4 regions of the Paenibacillus sp. JT22N12 genome follow, and region 3 is predicted to be linked to each of the others. Evidence: riboswitches for the same ligand, from Rfam matches in the RefSeq annotation. Region 3 holds a riboswitch; each other region holds the start of a gene.
What was found. A riboswitch is a leader RNA that binds a small molecule or an ion and turns the genes downstream of it on or off. The one in region 3 is predicted to bind cyclic di-AMP.
Positions count from the first base shown of each region.

Region 1: it holds a riboswitch for cyclic di-AMP, as region 3 does, so the genes downstream of both, AC0YOA_RS35705 (ubiquitin-like domain-containing protein) here and AC0YOA_RS19885 (hypothetical protein) in region 3, are expected to answer to the same signal.
Region 2: it holds a riboswitch for cyclic di-AMP, as region 3 does, so the genes downstream of both, AC0YOA_RS06290 (TrkH family potassium uptake protein) here and AC0YOA_RS19885 (hypothetical protein) in region 3, are expected to answer to the same signal.
Region 4: it holds a riboswitch for cyclic di-AMP, as region 3 does, so the genes downstream of both, AC0YOA_RS05850 (3D domain-containing protein) here and AC0YOA_RS19885 (hypothetical protein) in region 3, are expected to answer to the same signal.

Region 1 is NZ_JBWDNU010000020.1:57,700-61,266, forward strand. Features, by position in the region: gene rsmA (16S rRNA (adenine(1518)-N(6)/adenine(1519)-N(6))-dimethyltransferase RsmA) at 1-138, opposite strand, end outside; gene rnmV (ribonuclease M5) at 139-711, opposite strand; gene AC0YOA_RS35705 (ubiquitin-like domain-containing protein) at 842-1,990, opposite strand; cyclic di-AMP (ydaO/yuaA leader) riboswitch at 2,231-2,433, opposite strand; gene AC0YOA_RS35710 (TatD family hydrolase) at 2,606-3,385, opposite strand; gene AC0YOA_RS35715 (HD domain-containing protein) at 3,405-3,567, opposite strand, start outside.
Region 2 is NZ_JBWDNU010000002.1:141,402-144,968, forward strand. Features, by position in the region: gene AC0YOA_RS06285 (CPBP family intramembrane glutamic endopeptidase) at 1-970, opposite strand, end outside; cyclic di-AMP (ydaO/yuaA leader) riboswitch at 1,214-1,416, shown strand; gene AC0YOA_RS06290 (TrkH family potassium uptake protein) at 1,495-2,847, shown strand; gene AC0YOA_RS06295 (potassium channel family protein) at 2,864-3,526, shown strand.
Region 3 is NZ_JBWDNU010000005.1:121,671-125,237, forward strand. Features, by position in the region: gene kdpA (potassium-transporting ATPase subunit KdpA) at 1-814, opposite strand, end outside; gene kdpF (K(+)-transporting ATPase subunit F) at 855-932, opposite strand; gene AC0YOA_RS19885 (hypothetical protein) at 1,053-1,463, opposite strand; cyclic di-AMP (ydaO/yuaA leader) riboswitch at 1,580-1,764, opposite strand; cyclic di-AMP (ydaO/yuaA leader) riboswitch at 1,856-2,053, opposite strand; cyclic di-AMP (ydaO/yuaA leader) riboswitch at 2,453-2,617, shown strand; gene AC0YOA_RS19890 (hypothetical protein) at 2,625-3,053, shown strand; gene AC0YOA_RS19895 (chromate transporter) at 3,316-3,567, opposite strand, start outside.
Region 4 is NZ_JBWDNU010000002.1:50,495-54,061, forward strand. Features, by position in the region: gene AC0YOA_RS05840 (TetR/AcrR family transcriptional regulator) at 1-343, shown strand, start outside; gene AC0YOA_RS05845 (PAS domain S-box protein) at 474-1,931, shown strand; cyclic di-AMP (ydaO/yuaA leader) riboswitch at 2,009-2,247, shown strand; gene AC0YOA_RS05850 (3D domain-containing protein) at 2,361-3,032, shown strand; gene AC0YOA_RS05855 (polysaccharide deacetylase family protein) at 3,095-3,567, opposite strand, start outside.

The DNA of each region.
Region 1 (3,567 bases), on a different contig from region 3:
TACGATTTTTTGCAATATATTTTGATCAATCAGAAAATTTTGTCCCAGACTTTTTTTGAAGGAAAATCCGTATTTGGCAATGATGTCGCGTGTGCGTCTTGGCGAAGCTACATCCTCATGCACGTTTGGACCACTCATTCAAGACTTGCCCCTTTCGCTGCTCTCTTGCTCCATCGCTGTCAATGCCAGCTCAAATTCCTCGCGCGTAATTCGGAACATGGAGCAACGCTTAAAAAACTGCTTGCCGTTCGCATAGCCGATGCCGAGCAAATTGCCCATCTTCAGACGCCTCTCCGAAGCGTTCGCGTGCACAAGAAGACCTGCCCGCATAAGATCGTCCCAGGTGATCTCGGGCTGGCTTGTCCCTTCGCCGCTGCCCGCTTCCGTACGCACATTGGCGAGCGCTCTTCGAATCGCTTCGGGCGAGGCGTTCTCGACGCCGATATCCCCCTTGTAGCTTGCATCCTCCTGGGGGAGAAAAGCATGCTTGCAGCCGGGCACACGCTGCGCAACAATTTTCCGGATGCGCTCCCCTGCATGATCCGGATCTGTAAATATAATAACTCCGCGGCGCTGCTGTGCGAGCTCCACCCTGCGCAAAACATCCGCGCCGATGGCCGAACCGCCGGTTTCGATCGTTTCCGCTTCAACTGCCCGCTTGATGGCCACGGTATCGTCCTTGCCCTCAACTACGATTATTTCCTTAATCATGCCGTCCATCCATTCCCTTCAGACAAACATACAAAAGAAGAGGCAATCGCCTCTTCTTATAATGGCATATTTATGTTTAAAATACGATATGAATGAGGTAAACCCTTATTAAAGGAGTTAAGTCCCAAGGTTAAATTGCCTCCGGCTTATTCGGCCCGAGCACATAAACTGTGTATCCTCGTTTGAGACCAAACTTCTCAGCATAAGACTCACTTTCAAAATAAACATCGATTTTTTTGCCTTTGACGGCACTGCCCGTATCTTCCGCTCTGCGGAAACCGATACCCTCAATGTAGACCCACCAGCCGATGGGAATAACCTTCGGGTCAACCGCGATAGTTCTTCCCTCTTGAACCGTCGCACCTGATGCCGTTATCCCATATTGCGGATGACTCTTTGACTTGCCCGTTGATGAAACGCCCGCAGCGTAAGCGGTCAGCGTTACATTCTTCAAAATCTGTTTAGGCTTCAGCTTGTCGCCCCGCTTGGTCGTTACTGTAGAAGAGCCCGCCTTCGCCGAGAGCGTAACTACATTCGTTTCCGGTTTCTTGGTACCGACAGCCACCACTTTATCGACCGACTCCGCTTTCGTCAGCTTGGTAACCATAATCTGGGACACAAGCACCCCATCCGCATATACGTTCTCAAACTGTTTGACTACTTTGCCTTCATTGCCGTTCTGAATAAGCTTCAGTTTGCCCTGCTCGAGCTTGGGGTCTTCCTTCTTCACGACCGAAAAGGGAACAGTGTAAGCTTTCTCAGACATTTTCTTCTCGATCCGTGTGACCGTTACACTCATGTTGGACTTCACTCTGTCCTCCAGGGCAGGCCATACTTTATCTTGATTGCGTATCAGTATATCCGCTTGATCGATCACTGCCTTAACCGTTCTTTCTGTCGTGTACAACGTTCTTACCTTGCCGTCTGCCTTCACATGGACCGGTACCGCTTGGTCAATGACGATGCGGTCGCCGTCCTTTATTCCCCCGTTAAGAGGTAAGGACACCTTGTCATACTGCCCTATCGTGATGGCTTGTTCATCCAGTAGGCGTTGAAGGACCCATTGTTTTGTCGAAACAATGGTTTCTTGTCCGTTCACTACTACGGAGACGTGCTTGTCAGCCGTTCCGTACAACAACACCAGAAACATGAAAGTCATAGCGATTGAGATCAGAGCGCTCAGTAATATTAAACGCACGTTCTCATGCTTCCATCGCAATGCGAAAGACATGCTGGATGATCGTTTACCATGGGTATCCTTAAGCTGGAGTGCGCCCACTTCTTCGGTCCTCCTTCATAGCCCCGCCGCCTAGTTACATGATTGCCTTTGACGGTTCTATTGTTTTTGTTGGCGTGATTGCACGCCACTCCTCATTTCCAACCTCGACCTCCATGCTAAACCCTATGTCGTCTTTTTACGCAATATTCAAAATAAAAGAAGCCGACGACGACAGAGGATCTGTTTCGTGGCTTCCCAGATGACGACGGGACATGGATTAAATGCACGAGGTTGATCTCTCTTATAACACTATTACGCTGGCGAGGTTAGCTGTCGGATTCGGGCGAGAGAGTCGCCCTATTCATGGCTGGCATGTCTACCACATGCTTCCATAAAATTCACCCCAAGAAGAATTCAACATTTACTGCCCTTCGTCCGATACGAAGTGTATCAATGTTTGGTTCCCCCGCTCTCCGACTTCGGAGATTAAGCGATATTTTGGAAAAGGAATGCAAGTTTTGAAGCTCTGAGATGAATGATACCGCCTTTTGCTGCTCATTGTAAAGAAGAGATTAATCGCGATTTTAACGAATTTTAAGGAAAATCACGTGAAAAACTGCCAATTTACTGACTCAAAATTAGTTTTTTCACTCGAAATGTCTTGATTGCTGCCTCTTATAGCCCTTTTTCTTTAAAAGCAAAACAATTCTGAGCATTCTCTGTCGTAATTTTCGAGATTTCTTCTACAGATTTCCCTCTAATTTCGGCAACCGTTTCTGCTACAAGACGGACAAAAGCGGGCTCGTTTCGTTTCCCCCTGTAGGGGTGGGGAGCTAAATAAGGAGCATCGGTCTCGATCAAAATACGGTCAAGCGGGACCTGTGCAAGCACCTCTTTGGGAACACGCGCGTTCTTGAATGTGAGCGGTCCACCGAACGAAATATAGAAATTCATGTCGAGGCATTGTTTCGCCGTCTCCCAGCTGCCTGAGAAGCAGTGCATGACTCCGCCCACATCTTTGGCATTCTCCTCTTTCAGTATATGAAGCACGTCCTCATGCGCCTCCCGGTTATGAATCGAAATGGGCATCTTCTTCTGCCGCGCAAGCTGGATCTGCTCCCGGAAAACACGCTGCTGAACGTCCTTCGGAGACGTATCCCAGTGATAATCCAAGCCTATTTCGCCGATTCCGACAACTTTGGGATGATCGCAAAGCGATGCAATCCAGTCCAGGTCCCCGGGCAGCATATGAATGCTTTCAACAGGGTGCCAGCCTACAATCGCATAGATAAAATCATATTGCTCCGCCAGAGCCATTGTCGTGGGAATGGTCTCCCGGTCGAAGCCGATATTTATAATTCTCGAGATCCCGGCAGCACGGGCCCGTTCAATCACTTCCGCGCGGTCCTCGTCGAATTGTTTCGAATCCAGATGGGTATGCGTGTCGATTAACATAAGCAAGTTGATCTCCCTTCTATAATAAGAGCCCGAATCGTTCGCGGATATGCGGCGACAACAGATGGGCCGATTCAAGTAAAGGCTCTTCGGGGTAATACAGATGATATTTGCCCTGATGAATTCCGGTAATCGAGCGGATGATATCCGACTTTCTGGAGATTTCGGACAAGCGGTCATCC
Region 2 (3,567 bases), on a different contig from region 3:
AGAAATAAACGGCAATGCCCATCACAATCGTGACGACACAGGTAATGCCGACATTAATGGCCGCGTAGGCCATCGCATTAGGGTCCTCGCCGGCGCTCGCCAGCAGACCGTCCATGAGATTGAAGTCATTCGCCAAGTACATAACGAGGAACAGCAGAGTCAGTACAATACCGCGTGTAAACGAGGAATGCTTGCGGTAAAGCGCGGCATAGACGATTGCAATGACGAACAGGACAAAGGAAAGCAGAATGCTGCCGAGCAGGGACAGGAAAGAAGCAAGCTTCTGCTGGGCCTGGACATAGCTCGAATAACTGGCCGGAACCGTGAAGCCGGGCTTGTATTCGGCAATGATGAGCGCTCCATCACTTGTTCTCTCTGTTCTCATCGCAAGCATCAGCTGCGATTCTCCGATCGTATAGCCGTTAACCTTGTACGAGATCCTGCCTGTTTCCGGGTCTGCCTTGGTCACGCTTAGTTCATTCGCTTTAAATCCTTGGGAGACGGCATATTTCATGGCAGCGTCGCTTATCTGGGTTGCTTGCGGTATAGTGGTATGGATCTCCTTGTATTGGTTCCAGCCGACGACCTTGGCTTCCTGCATATGCACATAAATAAAAATCTGGCTGCCGTCAGGCATCGCCGCCGTGACCTGGAAAGTGTCGGTGGGGAAGCGGCTGTCATACTTTTTGTCATAGGTGTCGGTCTGCTTCTCCTTGGACAGATAACCGTAAAGCATCGAATCGGATTGGTGGACCGCATGAATGCTCTCCGGCAGCTGCTTGAATTGCTGCAGGGCAAAATCCTCAGCAATCTGCTCGGCTTTGCTTTTGGCGATTACCTTCTTGCTGCCCGAGTCAAAAAAAGACTCAGAGGTTTGCGGTACAACTTGTACGAGCAAATAAATAACAATGCCAATAACGCCTAACCATGCATAGAATTTCCAGTTGGGCCGCAGCTGATAATCATTCATGTTTGCACCTCTAATCTCAATATACAAGCAGTAAACCGCATACATCTACCTTATCATAGTTGTCTCGGTAATATCCATGCGAATGCTCGCAAATACGTTTTGTGGTCGAGTTAAATGGACAATAATGAACAGGATGTGCCGATTTGGACCCGAGGGTCGTCTTTTTTGCCTGAAAACGGTTGCTTTCCTCCTTAATTGTCGTTTGTTTTTTCCAGAACAATGCAACTATAATGTGTATCAATTGCATATGAAAAGCCGAATTTCGAAATGAAAACGGGGGAACCATACAGCTGTCTTGAACGGGTCGCTTAAGCTTATGCGATTTCATTAAAGGACAGCACGGGGTGAATTTCAACAAGCAGCGTAATTTTGAACTGCTTGTGAATAGGGCAGCTGTTCAAGCCCGAATCCGTCAGCTAACCTCGCAGGCTTCGTGGAACAGGACTCAAACGCATTGGCACTTGGGCTCCCAGTGCTTTTTTTGTGCGCGCAAATCAGCCAGGAGGGGTGGGACAAATCCTACGATGCTATCTTTTTTCAATGTTTACAGATGGTCGCCGCCCCGTATATTGGTAACGGGCTTTGCGTTCATTATTTTGCTTGGAGGCTTGCTGCTTTCCATGCCCTTCGCCTCGCGGGAGGGCTTGCCGACGCCATTTATCGACGCGGTATTTACAGCAACTACGGCAACGTGTGTGACGGGCCTCGTGACTGTGGATACAGGCAGCCACTATTCGGTTCCCGGCCAAATCATTATTATGATGCTGATTCAGCTTGGCGGTCTCGGCTTTATGACCATGGCCACTTTGTTCGCTCTTGTTCTACGCAAGCGTATATCGCTGAAGGAGCGGCTCATTCTGCAGGAGGCGATGAACCAGACCAGCATGGAAGGCATTGTGCGTCTCATACGCAAAGTGATTTTGTACTCGTTGACCATTGAGCTGGTCGGCGCTGTCCTTTTTGCCATCCGCTGGTCGTTTGACATGCCGCTTGGCAAGGCAGTTTATTTTGGCATTTTTCACGCGATTTCATTCTTTAATAATGCGGGCATCGATTTATTCGGCCAGTTCGGGGTTCCGTATGTTAGCCTTACGGAGTATGTTGATGATCCTTTGGTCAATATCGTGACGATGCTGCTGATCATAACAGGCGGGATCGGTTTTATTGTTATCTCGGATCTCGTTGAATATCGCAATAATAAGAAACTTTCGCTTCATTCCAAAGTAGTACTGTCTATGACCGGCTTTCTGATTGTATTCGGAACGGTTGTTGTTTTTATATTCGAGTTCACCAATGCCAGGACACTCGGTTCCCTTCATTGGGGCGGCAAAATACTGGCCTCCTTCTTCCAGTCGGTTACTCCGCGTACAGCAGGCGCCAATACGCTTGACCTTGCCTCGCTCAGGCAGGCCACGCAGTTCCTGACCATTATCCTGATGTTCATCGGCGCTTCGCCGGGTTCTACAGGGGGCGGAATCAAGACCACAACCTTCACGACTCTAATCGGTGCGGTTATTGCCATGATCCGGGGCAGGGAAGATATTGTGCTGTTTCGCTACCGTCTTGCCCGTGAGCGCATTTTCAAAGCATTGACCATTACTTTGTTATCGCTTTCTCTTGTCATTGTCGTCACCATGGTGCTGTCCACGACTGAGGATCAGGCCTTCTTGAAAATCCTGTTCGAGACGACATCAGCCTTCGGTACGGTAGGCTTGACGCTTGGCATTACACCGGAGCTCACCACGATTGGCAAGATTATTATCTGCTTGACCATGTTTGCCGGCAGGCTGGGTCCTCTGACACTTGCCTATGCGCTTGGGCCGCGTGCGGAGAAAGAATTATATCGTCATCCGGAAGGCAAAATTATTATTGGATAGGGGAAATTATTACACGATGAAGAATCATCAGTTCGTCATTATCGGACTTGGCCGCTTCGGTTCAAGTTTGGCCAGGGAATTAGTGGAGCTTGGATATGAAGTGCTCGGCATTGATAAGGACGAGGAAGCCGTTCAGGATATGAGTCAGCATCTGACGCATACCGTCGTGGCGGAATCAACGGACGAGGAAGTGCTGCGGTCGCTTGGCGTACGCAATTTTGACTGTGGTGTTGTCGCTATCGGCGATGATATTCAAGCGAGCATTCTGACGACTATTTTGCTTAAGGACCTGGGCGTGAAGAAGGTCGTGGCCAAGGCGATGAGCGAGCTGCATGGTCGGGTGCTGGAGAAAATCGGGGTGGACCGCGTAGTCTATCCGGAGCGGGATATGGGCATTCGTGTCGCGCATCAGCTGGTGTCGCCCAATCTGCTTGATTATATTGAATTATCAAAGGATTACACAATTGCCGAGCTGGCGGTGCCAAAATGTCTTAACGGTGTATCCCTGCAGGATCTTAATCCCAGAGCCAAATTCGGCTGCAGCATTGTTGCAATCAATAAGCCCCGGGGAATCATTATTGCTCCTACTGCAACCGATGTGCTCGCTGAGAAGGATGTCATGGTTGTCATCGGGACCAACCAACAGATTGAACAATTCGAGGAGTCCGTTACCCGTTAAGGGGAAATCAGCGACTGCTTCATTATGAAACGGGCGTGAAA
Region 3 (3,567 bases):
TGCCGTACATGAAAGGCAGAGCCGCAGCCAGCATCCACATCGACAAAATCTCGATGACATTCGTAAGTGGTCTCGGGTTCTCGAACGGATGCGCCGAGTTGACGCCGAAGAACCCGCCTCCGTTGGTGCCCAGATGCTTGATCGATTCCAATGAAGCTACAGGTCCGATTGCGATCTGCTGGGTCGCGCCTTCCAGAGTGGTTACGGACAAGGTGGGATCAAGCGTCTGCGGCACCTGCAGGCCGACCAGCACCAGGGTGACGATAATCGCCAGCGGGAAAAAGACCCGCGTGTGCGCTTTGACGAAGTCCTCGAAGAAGTTACCTACCGTTTTGCCTTTGCTTGTGATTCCCCTCACGAATGCGACTGCAACCGAGAAGCCGGTCGCCGCCGACGTGAACATCATCATCATGATGACCGCCATTTGCGTGAAATACGACAGCCCGCTTTCACCGCTGTAATGCTGCAGGTTCGTATTGGTCATGAAGCTGATTATCGTATTCATGATGAGCGTGGGCTCCATATCGCCGATTCCGTTCGGATTTAGCGGCAGCCCGCTCTGCACCCGAAGCAGCACATAGCTGATGGCTACGAATATGAAGTTGATGGTAACAAAGCTGATGGCGTACTTCTTCCAGCTCATCCCTGCCCTGTTCTTCAGCCCCATGATCATAAAAATCACTTTCTCCACCGGACCGAACACCTTGTCTGTGCGGTTAGGTTCATTCGAGAATACATGATACAAATAATTCCCGAGCGGTTTGGCGATCAGCATCAGAACGCCGATCACAATAATAATTTGCAATATGTCCATAGCCGTTCCTCCTTGGGGCTTAATCGACTCTCAAGCTCATTTAAAATTTCTCCGGATGAAGCAGGGCATACACCAGGTAGATCAGCAACGCGCCTGTAAAAATCAATACCAGCGTCATAAGCGTTCTCCCTCCGTCTCGTCGATCGATTTGTCGCACCAGACCAAGAATCCAGCGATAACAAGGAAAGAGGCGATCAAAGTCAAAATCATCCATACATCCAACATAACAGCACTCCCTTTATGGTTGATCATTCAGGCGGCTGAGCAAGAACCCGACATCTCCGGATTGCGTGCGCACAATATAGGCAGCCCCGAGCTTTTTATAAATAACCTCGGGATGCCATACCGTCGTAATAACGGTAATCTCCTGGCAGGACCAGTTGGCCATGAGCTGCAGATACTGACAGCTGAGCGGCAGGCTCGACTCAAAAATATAAACGCGTCCGATCGAAAATTGGGGAGCCGCTCCCGCTTTGCTGCGGGTCGTGTTCACTCGGATAATTTCATTAACGCCCAGTTCCCGCAGCAGCTTTTCTTCCCTCCTATTATTCGTGAGGGCAACCACAGGCTGCTGTTTGTAGAGCAGCAGCCGTACGAATTTTCTCCCTGCCTCAGTCGATGCAGCCACCAATATGGGCCGTTGTTCCATACTTTTCTCCTCCAAATTCAGGGAAGAAGGCAACAAAAAAGAAGCCTTAGGAAAAGAGTAACCTTTACCTGCGGCTTCTTTGACCATGACAAACGTCCTGATCGCTCGCGATAAGTGTTGCCTCTCCCGGTACGCTTACGAGGTTAGCTGTCGGATTCGGGCATGAGAGTAGCCCTACGCCCGGCATTTTGGAATGCCGGATGATTCACCCCGTGACCGTCGCCTTCGTCCCGATGGACGAGGACGGTCGTTGGTTCCCCCGTTACTGCAGCTGCTGCGCAATATTCAGCGAATGAAACAAAACAAGATTTATACAAAAATCTATACAACAAAAAACCGCAGAGGCACGTGACGCTCTGCGGTCGAATTTAATCGATCACTTCGTTCACCATTCCTCTCTCCACCTGCGCTTACGAGGTTAGCTGTCGGATTCGGGCGGTGAGAGTCGCCCTACGCTGCATGAGTTTCATGACACTCCTGCAACGATTCACCCCTGCGCTGTACGATCCGACTCTCACATCGGATACCAACAACGCCTCTATGGTTCCCCCGCTTTCCACCCGAAGGCGGAAACTCAGCGATCAAAAAAATGGATATATGCTGTTAAGCACGATATGAATCATACTCCCAGCCGTACGGCGTGTAAAGCATGTCCAGAACAGCTATGGGCACAAATAACGCCGCTGGACATATTTTCAAGCGCTTTCAGAGGATCAATGCTTCTTTATGCTCTGTATATCGCGGTATTTCGCCGTTTTTCTTTATCTCCGCTTAAAATGAAACCCGGCCCTTCGGTAGCTTATATGAAGAATGGAGCAGCGTATTAGCAACATGAAGAGGGAACGAGCAATTGCGCAAAATGACTGGTTTTAGCCGCTTATTTTCACTTTAAATGAAAAATATGGCGTTATGAAGTGTTTATCAGGCTGCGGATCGTTTTACAGAAGAAAAGGAACGGAATATGATAAATGGCAAGCCTGATTACGGCTATCATTTATTCGCTGAGTGCTTCCAAAGGAAGCAGCGGGGGAACCATGTGAGCGTCTGGGACTTCTGGCGTTCAAGGGGTGAATCCGGATGCCTGACGGCTCTGGAAGGGCGGCTCTCTCGTCCGAATCCGACAGCTAACCTCGTAAGCGAAAAAAGGGAGAGAATTTAAAGATGTCTGTTCAAACCGTTGACCCACTGCCCAAAGCTGACCCGCTGCCTGAACCGGAACTCCGCCTGCAGATCGTTCAAGTCAAAAGGATGGAACTGTTTATTGTGGCCCTCAATGAAAACAAAATGACCCGTTATCAGGTCATCCTGTTTCTGACCACAAACGCCGGACAGGCATGGAGCGATATGGTGCTGGAAAATTGGCAAAAGCCCGCGGACTGGATTACATGGTCCAACCGTTTCCGGGACATTCTGGATTCCAGGGAGCCTCATAATCTCGGTTGGTTATTGCAGCATTATCATGAAGATACCATTCAAAGTGTACTGGTCTCCTCAGCTCTGGAGCAGTTGAAAGGCAATCCCGGTCATAATCAGTCAGCGATAAAAACCGTATTGTTTGACCGTGCATCTTCTTATATTAGTTTGTTCTAGCATTCAAACCTCTTTTTATATTGTAGGGAAGCCCGGAGAGTTTCTGTGCTCTTCGGGCTTATTTTCTATGCCCTAAGGTCAGAGGATTCCTAAGGAGTATGGACCGGGCCGCTTGTCGATCAAGCCATCCAGAATAACGTGTACAAAAACACATAATTATGGCGTACAGCAGCATAATAAATCGTATAAATAACTCCCGTGCGGATAAAATCAAAAAAAAGCATCGTCCGCCCTAACAAGCAGCAGCGATACTTTAAATGAATTAGAACAATATAATTCCGGCGGCCCCGGCAGCCAAGATGACCATAATGGGATGGAGTTTATATTTCAGTAGGAGATATAAGCATCCGGCGCAGATCAGGAGCGTGCAGACCGTCACCCAGGTGAAGCCCGTCTCGCCGTCCGGAAACCCGAAATGGATGGCAGCGAATACTATCAATCCCGTAATAACGGGCCGTAATCCATAAAATGAGGATTTTACCCACTGATTATGCTGCAGCCGGAAGAAAAAAGC
Region 4 (3,567 bases), on a different contig from region 3:
GGAATATGCTGTGTTTTGCCTGAGCAACGGCAGCTTCTTCAATGTTCTGACCACATCGGGAAGCGGCAGGGTGGATGAGCCGGAGCCCGAGCTCGAAGTGAATCAGATCCGCAACCGTATATTCGGCCATCTGATTAAGGCGCTGGACAATGTGGTGGATGACAAGGGTTCTGCTGCCGACGCTGAAGCGGCGCTCAATCGTGCGCGCATTTTATTTTATTACATGCAGGGATTCGTCCACACCTATAATGGCAGTCTGGAATCCATCGATTCACTTTTGGAGAGGACGCTCCCCATTTACAATCAAGGAGTAAGAACATTGGTGGCAGGTATGAAGGCCTAATATCGATGAAAAAACAAGAGACCGGCATTAAAACGCCTTTGTAAATAAGTCCTTTGACATGGAGGGAAATGATAAAATGTTAGCGAATTGATAAGGATACTTCTTTTGAACCTGTCGGGGGATGAGCTTTATGAAGGATCAACAATCTCAATACGAGTCATTTATTTCCACTCATCTGCATCAATTGGTTGATCAGTCGCGGATAGGCGTCTTTCTTTTTCATGAAGATCAAATTTCGTATGTCAATCCGTGTCTGGCGGAGATGTTCGGATACTCCCGTGAGGAAATTATCGGTATGCAGCCCAAGGATCTGGTCTTCGAGGAAGACCGGGCATTTTTCAAAGACAAGATCAGCCGTCGGTTGAGAGGGGAAGGCAGGGGCGCCCGCAATTGGCTCAGAGGGCTCAGGAAGGACGGAAGTCTGTTCTACTATGAAGCCAAGGGATTACTGGTCGAGTATGATGGCCGCCCCGCACTGGTTGGTACGCTGACGGATGTCACCAGTACGATAAAAGCAGATGAAATTTTACGCGAGCATGAACTCAGGTATCAGCGCCTGATCAAATACTTGCCTGAACCCATCGTCGTTCATGACGGGGAAACGATTTTATATACGAATAATGCCGGCCTCCTCCTTTTTGGCGCCACCAGGGTTGAGGAATTATTTACCGTTACCTATATGGATTTGATTCATGCCGATTACCGGCAAATGACGAGCGAACGCATGAGCTTGCTGCTGGCCTCGGATGAACCTTTGGACTTTATGAAATCCAAAATCGTCAGCCTTGATGGAAGGATCATCGATGTAGAGGTTTCCGGCATCCGGATTCATAATTTTCAGGGACGCCCCTTTGTTGTGCAAAGCGTGTTTCGTGATTTGACGGAGCGCAAAAGAGAGGAAGAAGCGATTATCCGGTCAGAGAAGCTGTCGGTAGCAGGTCAGATGGCGGCGGGAATCGCTCACGAAATCCGAAACCCTTTAACCTCCTTAAAGGGTTTTACGCAGTTTCTAAAAACAAAGGTAAGCGACCATCATGAATATTTCAATATTATGCTTGCGGAGCTGGACCGGATCAATACAATCGTGCAGGAATTTATGGCGCTGGCCAAGCCCCAGGTCAAGCAGTTCAGCCAGCATAATCTGGCCTCCATATTGGAGAATGTGATTACGCTGCTGGAAACGCAGGCGATTATGAACAATGTCGAGATGAAAAAGGATTTTGCCGCGAAGATGCCGACGGTATATTGCGATGAGAATCAGCTCAAGCAGGTATTTATCAATTTGATGAAAAATGCCATAGAGGCGATGCCAAGCGGAGGAGATTTATCCATTACCCTGAAGGAGGGGGACGCGGGTATGCTCATTGTCCGCATTCAAGATCAAGGGGTGGGAATCCCCAAGGATAAGCTTGAGCGTCTAGGCAGCCCCTTCTACTCGACCAAAAGCTCCGGTACCGGGCTTGGACTCATGATTTGCTTGCGCATTATTGAAGCCCACCGCGGTACGCTGAAATTTGAAAGCGAGGAAAGCAGCGGTACAACCGTCACAGTTGAGCTGTCTGCCTTTGAATGGGAGACAGAGGGATAAACGAATGGCGTTCATCCCGTTATTGTTCGCGGCTGGACCTATTTACCAGTGTATTTGGGGGATAGAATTATGGTATCCTTTAACGCGAGCCGAAACTTATCGTACGGGGGATCTTTATGAGGCAGCAAACAGATGCTTTCAGCAAGCAATAATCTGTTTCCTGCCTCGCGGAATATTATCCGAGCCAGTCGAAATGGCAGGGTGAAAATCCGCTGGGGGTGAATCGCTTTGGAGCGGGCATATCCGCTTTGGCGTAGGGTTGAACTCCTCAATCCGAATCCGACAACTAACCTCGCAGGCCGCATGCACAAACAGGCATACTTAACCAATCGGAAGAGAGGCTGCCTTGTTTGAGCGATGACGGAGTTTGAAGACAGTTCTGTATCAGAACATGCCTATAAACCCGTAAATAAAAGGAGGACATTTGTTTTGGTAAATGCAAAATGGAAAAAAGGCGCGGCAGCAGCTGTACTTGGATTGGCAATTCTTGCCCATGCAGGGGCGGCAAACGCTGCAGCGGTTTACAAGGCAAAACACAATGATACCTTCTGGACGTTGTCCAAGCAATTCGGTGTGCAGCTTGATCAGCTGGTGAAAGCGAATCCAGGCGTGGACCCGTCCAATATTTATGCGGGCTTGTCCATTACAGTGCCGGGATCGGCAGCGAAAAAAACGGCAGCAGCTCCGAAAACCGCGGCGGTCAAGGCGATTAAAATGGAATCCACGGCCAAAGCGCTGCCGAAAAATACCGTGACAGTCAACGGACTGGCCTACAACTATACAGATGTTGTACAAGCCAAAGCAAGCGCCTATACAGCTGATGAATCCGAGAACGGCTGGGGCCCGGTTGACTATTACGGCAACCCGCTCAAGCTGGGTACGATCGCAGTTGATCCCAACCGTATTCCGATGGGAAGCAAGGTGTATATCACCGGTTACGATCATGACGGTTTGCCTGTTGGCGGCATGATGGCCGTAGCGACAGATATGGGGAGCGGGATCAAAGGGGATCGCATTGATATCTTCGTACCGCAATCGCAGGAAAAAGCCCAGAAGTTCGGGTTTCAATATGTAAAGGTTTTTGTTCTTGGCAAATCATAATACTTCAATATAATCGATCATAAATGAGCGGCGCCCCATTGCAGGGGCGCCGCTTGGTGGTTTCAGGGCTTTACGCTTCGTGCAGCCGGCTCTCCAAGCAGCTCGGGGAGCGTAACCATTTGATAGCCTTTGCTGCGGAGCAGCTTGATCAGTTTGGGCAGCGCCTCTAATGTTCCCGATAGATCCTGACCGATGCCTCCGCCTGCATGCTGAAGAATAATGGAGCCGGGCTGCAGGGTTTTCTTGATGTTAAACAATATCGTACTGCTGTCGATGCCCCGCCAGTCGACAGAGTCGACATCCCAGTTGACGGCAATATAACCGTTTTGCTTCATCCACTCAATTTGCCCGGGCAGTACTTCCCCATAGGGCGGTCTGATTAATCTGGGACTATATCCGGCGAGCGGACGCAATATGGCGTCAGTATTGCGGATCTGCTGCTGGAAGGCAAACAGGGAAATACGCGAGAATACCGCATGGTTATAGGAATGGTTGCCGATTACATGCCCTTCCCTGCCAATGCGCCTGACTATGG